2 linked regions of the Sporomusa sphaeroides DSM 2875 genome follow. The protein of the gene in region 2 binds, or shares a complex with, the protein of the main gene of each other region. Links are inferred from orthologs where the notes say so. Each region holds a gene or a part of one and is shown on either strand. Other genes may lie near its edges.

Region 1 (3,305 bases), 1.1 Mb from region 2 along the record:
ATATTACATTACCTGCTTATAGATATGCATTAAGGCAAACAATTGTCACTATCGGTAAAAAAATATGTATGGTACGGCGTATCCGCGGATACGCTAGTTTTAATCACCCGATTCAATTAGGGAGGAATTGCTATGAACGAAACCAGACAAGCTTCCGAAGCAGTCACAACATCACAGACAACTGCACAGTCTGATGTTCAAGGCGCTGATATTGATAATGCCGGTAACCTCTACCAGGAAAGCGGTCTTGACGCCACCCAGGATACCCTCCGGACAAGCCATCTAAAGGCAGGCAATCAGCATGCCACAAATAATTTAGTAGCCAGAATGCTGTGGGGACATGAAGAAAAGGTCAATCTTAATATGCGGGTGTCCGAAGATGGCTCCTTAGATTTAAATGATGATGTAAGGTAAAGAAAACACGGCTTGCGCCGAGCCTTTGGCGGGCCGAATTGCTATGCCATCCAGGCGCGTCGCAGCGGAAGCCGATGTTGACCCTTATCCTGTTCTTAAGAAATACTTTCTGTTAGGGTAAAAAAGTCGGAAAAACAGGCCTGTACGGCCTGTTTTTTCCGCGAACAGTGACTTTTGTCACAGCTTATAGTGCATTTATTTGCTAAACTAAGTACAAAGATAACCAAAATCCCCAAATATAAGGAGGTTCTTTGCATGGAAAAGCAATTCATAAAAAATATCGAATTCAGTAAAGCCCTGGATATGGTCAACCTGGTAGACTATCAGCCTGGCAAAGTTGTGAGCCTGACCTTATCACAGAATAAAACCCTCAGTATGACACTGTTCGCCTTTGCCAAAGGTGAAGCCATCAGCAGTCACTCGGCTCCCGGCGATGCTATGGTGTACATCCTTGACGGCAAGGCGGAAATCACTATCGGTGGCGAGACAGTCACTGCAACAACCGGGCAGGTGGTTGTTATGCCAGCCGAAGTTCCTCACGCATTAGACGCTGTCGAGAACTTCAAAATGCTGTTAGTACTTGTTATGTAACGTCAATTGACAAAAACCCGCATTATTTCCCAGGAAATAATGCGGGTTTTTATGTTGAAATAAGGTTACTGTGACAAAACGTCGGCCAGGCGGTACAATTCCGGGTCAATATCTTTCTTCTTGCCGACAGCATCTGCAATCGGCACTTCCACACATTGTTGATTATGATAGCCAATCATAATACCACTCTTCCCGGCTAGCAGTGATCTGACAGCTGTTTCGGCCAGCCGGCTGGCCAGCAGCCTGTCGGCAACCGTGGGCGCCCCGCCGCGCTGAATATGGCCAAGTACCGATACCCTGGTTTCCAAACCGGTTTTAGTACGAATGTATTGACCTAATTCAATAGCACTGCCTGCCCCTTCGGCAACCACCATAATGCTGTATTGCTTGCCCTTAGCTCTCGATTCCAGCAATTGCTTGCAAATGTCCTCCCGGGAAAATGGCACTTCCGGAATGAGGATACTCTCAGCACCGCCCGCCAAGCCGGCAGTAAGGGCAATCCAGCCGCAATTTCTCCCCATAACCTCGACCAGCATGACCCGGCCATGGGCAGAGGCTGTATCCCGTAATTTATTAATGGCTTCAAGCGCAGTATTTACCGCCGTATCAAACCCAATAGTATAATCGGTGCCCCAGATGTCATTATCAATACTGCCTGGGAGGCCCACCATCTTTATTCCCATGTCGCCCAACTGCTTAGCGCCGGTCAGAGAGCCATCACCGCCAATTACAATAAGCCCCTCAATCCCATGGGATTGTAAGTTAGCCACCGCTTTCTGACGTCCGGGTAATGTTTTAAATTCCTCACTGCGGGCTGTTCCCAGGAACGTCCCGCCTTTTTGAATAATATCACCCACTGAGCGCGAATCCAATTTTGTCATATTATCCGCAATCATGCCGGCATAACCGTTTCTAATTCCCCAGACTTCAACCCCATGGGCTAAAGCCACACGAACTGCCGCACGGATAGCCGCATTCATTCCCGGGCAGTCGCCGCCACTGGTAATCACTGCAATTTTTTTCACATTACCCCTGCCTCTCCATACCAAATTGCCGTGGATATCTGTTGTATTATTTCTGCAAGCCGGTTCTGATTGCCTGCTTTTCCGCAAAAATGTACAACTTATTTTATCCGTTATTTATATATGTATTGCATGAAATGAGAGGCTTAGTACTGGTAACTGTTTTATACTTTGAATTTATTAACCGCCTGGATTAATTCTTCAGCCATTTTTGCCAGTGCCTGACTGGAAGCGGCGATTTCTTCCATGGACGCCGATTGCTCCTCTGTTGCGGCAGAAATAGTTTGGACCTGAGCCGCCGCTGCTTTACCTGCCTCATCTATATGGATAGTTGCCGAGCTAACCGTTGCGCTGTCCGTCGACACGATTGCCAACGCCTCGTTTACCTGATTTATATTGGTTACTATATTGCCGACAAGGGCTGTAATCTCCGCAAATGCGTCCCCGGCTTTATTTACAGCCTCGGTACTGTTATTTACGATTACGCCGGTTTCGGACATTCCTTCTACAGCCGCCTTAACATCAGCCTGATTGGCATTGATGAGCTCTTTAATGTCTTTTGCCGCATTGGCAGACTGCTCTGCCAGTTTGCGTACCTCATCGGCAACTACGGCAAAGCCTCTGCCATTCTCGCCGGCACGGGCGGCTTCAATAGCCGCGTTCAGTGCCAGCAGATTGGTCTGCCCGGCAATATCTGTTATGACATTAACAATTTCGCCGATTTGTTTAGAGCTTACTGCCAGCTTGTCAACAGCCATCCCCACATGCTTGGTGCTTGTCCTCACAAGCTCCATCTCTTGTACGGCATTTGTTACGAATACAACTCCGTTTTTAGTGGCAGCCAGTGCAGTATCAGCCCCCGTGGTAATGGTTTGGGCCGATTCGGCTACCTGGTCTAAGCTTGCTGCCATATGCCCAACCGCGACAGCGGTCTGATCCAAAGCTTTACTCTGAGTTTCAGTGCCTGCAGCTACTGCCGAAATAGACTCAGCCACATTGTTAGCTGTTTTGGCTGTTTGATCAGCACTGGCAGTCAACTGCTCCGACGAAGCAGCCACCTGTTCTGCAGCCTGCGATACTTGCCGTACCAAGTTACGAATATTTCCTGCCATTTGCAAACAACTGCCAGACAACCGCCCGACCTCATCATTACTATTAATACCTGCTTGGTTTACATTAACTTGTAGATTGCCATTAGCCATTTCCTGCATAAATCTGCTTAGCGCATTCAGCGGGTTGGAAATCCTGCCGGCAGCCAGAACGATTATAAATCCGAGA
Region 2 (3,322 bases):
AATAACCATTACAGGCACATTGCAGTAACAACAAAGTCAAGCATCCATTGTTGCAGGGCAACCGGACATGCTATTTGTTAAACACAAACACACGCCCATCTTCCCGAATACCAATAAGACCGTGATTATCATTATATTGTTTGCGCATATTTTCCAGCATATCTTCTATTACTTCTTCTTGCAGCCGGAGGTCTTCTTCTAACATGGTATCATTATGGTCAGCGACCAAGCGCTCGGCAAACCGATCTCTAAGAAGTTTGATCGTTAAGTTGATCTCTCCCCGGGACATAGTGTGTACATCCCGCGTAATACTTAACATTGCCACTTGCTCATAGGAACTTAGTTCAACATCCATGCTGCTGGTTTTAATATCCTCCAATAAATGATATGCCGCAACACTATTAATAATAAGCCGTTTAAGATTTTCAAAGTCCACGGCCGTGGGAATACCAGAAATCATAAATGTAAGTTTTATCGAATTTTCCTCAGGATCAAAGTTGATGGTCCCAAGTTCAGGATAACGCACCAACATAGATATAAGCAGGTTTGCCCCATCAGAAACCTGTTGATCATTTTGATTAAATTCAGGCATGTATTTTCACCATCCAAAAAGTATATATAGAGCAAGTATTCTCTGAGAAGCTGCTAAATCCTGCTTTTAAATTCCTGGTAAAAAATCTAAAAAACGGCTTTACCTAAAGGTAAAAGCCGTTTAAATAGCTCAATTCATTTTTTTACTTCGCATAATCAACAGCACGCGTTTCACGAATAACTGTTACTTTAATTTGACCCGGATATTCTAGTTCACTCTCAATTTTCTTCACAATATCCCTTACCAAACGAACAGCAGTTAAATCGTCAATCTTATCTGGTTTAACCATAATACGAATTTCGCGGCCTGCTTGAATAGCGAATGACTTTTCTACGCCATCAAATGATTCAGCGATTTCTTCCAATCGTGTTAATCGCTTAAGATAGCTTTCTAATGTTTCTCTACGAGCTCCCGGCCGCGCAGCAGATACAGCATCAGCTGCCGCTACCAGCACTGCCTGAATGGTTTTAGGTTCTTCGTCACCATGATGCGCAGCAATAGCATTAATAACCTCAGCTGTCTCACGATATTTCTTAGCTAAATCGGCACCAATGGTAACATGCGGACCCTCAACTTCATGGTCAACAGCTTTACCAATGTCATGGAGCAACCCTGCCCGCTTGGCTAACATTACATCCACGCCAAGCTCGCTTGCCATAACTCCGGCCAAATGCGCTACTTCAATGGAATGCTTAAGTACATTTTGGCCGTAACTGGTACGGAATTTTAATCGTCCAAGAAGTTTTATCAGCTCCGGATGCAAACCATGAACACCTGTTTCAAAGGTAGCTTGCTCGCCTGCTTCCTTGATTTTCTGTTCAACTTCTTTTTGCGCCTTTTCAACCATTTCCTCTATGCGAGCCGGGTGAATACGCCCATCAACGATAAGCTTTTCCAGTGCTATTCTGGCAACTTCCCGCCGAACAGGATCAAATCCTGACAAAATAACCGCTTCAGGTGTATCATCAATGATCAAATCAATACCGGTAAGGGTTTCAAGGGTTCGGATATTGCGGCCTTCACGACCGATAATCCTCCCTTTCATTTCATCATTAGGCAAGGAAACTACCGAAACAGTAGTTTCTGCAACATGATCAGCAGCACAGCGCTGAATGGCCAGTGATATAATCTCTTTGGCTTTCTTTTCCGCTTCTTCCTTGGCCTGTTGCTCCAATTCTTTGATGAGCATAGCTGTTTCGTGCTTAATTTCATCTTCGACATTGGCAAGCAGTAAGCTGCGGGCTTCCTCGGAGGTTAAACCGGACAGTCTTTCGAGTTCAGTAAGTTGCTTGGCATAAAGCTCGTTAATCTTTTCTTGACTTTTATCCAACTCAGTTTCTTTACGACTGAGAATCTCTTCTTTCTTTTCAAGAGAATCGATTTTTCTGTCAAGGTTTTCTTCTTTTTGCACCAAGCGCCGTTCCAGACGCTGAAGTTCTGTACGACGTTCTTTAATTTCCCGCTCAAGTTCACTTCTAAGTTTGTGAATCTCTTCTTTGGCTTCTACTAGTGCTTCCTTTTTCTTAGATTCGCCATCCTTCTCAGCATCTTCTAAGATTTTTCTGGCTGCATTTTCCGCAGAAGCGATTTTGGCTTCGGCAATATTTTTACGTACTAAATAGCCTGCACCAGCACCTAGCAGTCCGACTAAAATTGCGGTAAGAATAATTTCTAGTATATGTTCCACCTCCTTCATTTTGCAAAATAGCAATTAAGGGTAAAGCCGATATTTAGCTCGCTTTCAAAAGTAGCTGCTCTGATGCTTTATCAACATACAGGCTCTCCTAAAAGTTTACCTAACTAGATTTAACTTGTTACACGATTGGATAATTTTATTGTAAATGTTTTTCAAATAGGTGTCAAGGTGACATATCCCTAAGGTGCTTTAAAACTTTACTGACAGTTCCTGGGCTAAATCCTTTTGCCGCTAAACGGCGCACTAGCTTCGGCATTGCATCCTCATGACGGGCCAGGTATTTGCGGGCTAAATTCAGGGCTGCCTGATATTCGAATTCCTCATCCCGACTCATTAGTCTTTCATTAATCAAAGCTGCCGGCAAACCTCGCCGCCTTAATCTCATATAAGACTCTTTTACACTGTATTTATTCATCTCAGCATATTTTTCCAGGAGCCTATCACAAAGCGCGGCATCATTCAGATAGCCGCGCTCAGTAACATATTGAATAGCTGCATGTACTGCATCCTGGTCATAACCTTGCTGTGCAAGCTTTTGCTCAAGCTCGTACTGACTATAAGTTCTATTCTTTAACAGCGCAACAGCAGTGTCAGCTATCTTCTTATTCATCAGACTTCAAAAGCCTCGTCACTATCCTCGCTAAAAACCTCATCACTTTGACTTAAGGTTTTATCAAGCTTGGCATCGCCGGTAAGTAAGGTTTCGCGGATCTTCTTATCAATTTCATCGGCAATTTCCCGGTTTTCTTTGAAAAATTCCTTGACGTTTTCCCGCCCTTGCCCCAGCCGTTGTCCATTGTAAGAAAACCATGCGCCGCTTTTATTGATAATATCAAGGCTAACTCCCATATCCACCAGACTGCCTTCACGCGAAATACCTTCACCATACATTATGTCAAATTCAGCCTGTTTGAACGGAGGAGCTACTTTATTCTTAACAACCTTGACCTTTGTGCGGGTACCGACAACATCATTCCCTTGTTTCAAAGTATCGGCCTTACGAACATCCAAACGAACTGACGAATAGAATTTTA

What was found.
Region 1: rny (region 2) and pfkA share a complex: the UniProt entries of both Bacillus subtilis proteins name them as parts of the possible RNA degradosome complex. The link is inferred for Sporomusa sphaeroides DSM 2875 from one-to-one orthologs.

The regions. Positions count from the first base shown.
Region 1 is NZ_CP146991.1:849,552-852,856, reverse strand. The notes cover bases 51-3,028. They hold pfkA (6-phosphofructokinase), read right to left. Parts: upstream 2,031-3,028; coding sequence 1,071-2,030; downstream 51-1,070. Other genes in these bases: SPSPH_RS03765 (methyl-accepting chemotaxis protein), read right to left, coding at 2,192-3,028; SPSPH_RS03775 (cupin domain-containing protein), read left to right, coding at 670-1,005; SPSPH_RS03780 (hypothetical protein), read left to right, coding at 133-414. Also shown: more of SPSPH_RS03765, read right to left, coding at 3,029-3,305. UniProt on the Bacillus subtilis protein: Catalyzes the phosphorylation of D-fructose 6-phosphate to fructose 1,6-bisphosphate by ATP, the first committing step of glycolysis.
Region 2 is NZ_CP146991.1:1,971,704-1,975,025, reverse strand. What follows is about bases 12-3,006. They hold rny (ribonuclease Y), read right to left. Parts: upstream 2,289-3,006; coding sequence 735-2,288; downstream 12-734. Other genes in these bases: recA (recombinase RecA), read right to left, coding at 2,898-3,006; SPSPH_RS08950 (regulatory protein RecX), read right to left, coding at 2,452-2,898; SPSPH_RS08960 (hypothetical protein), read right to left, coding at 71-592. Outside these bases: more of recA, read right to left, coding at 3,007-3,322. UniProt on the Bacillus subtilis protein: Endoribonuclease that initiates mRNA decay. Initiates the decay of all SAM-dependent riboswitches, such as yitJ riboswitch. Involved in processing of the gapA operon mRNA, it cleaves between cggR and gapA.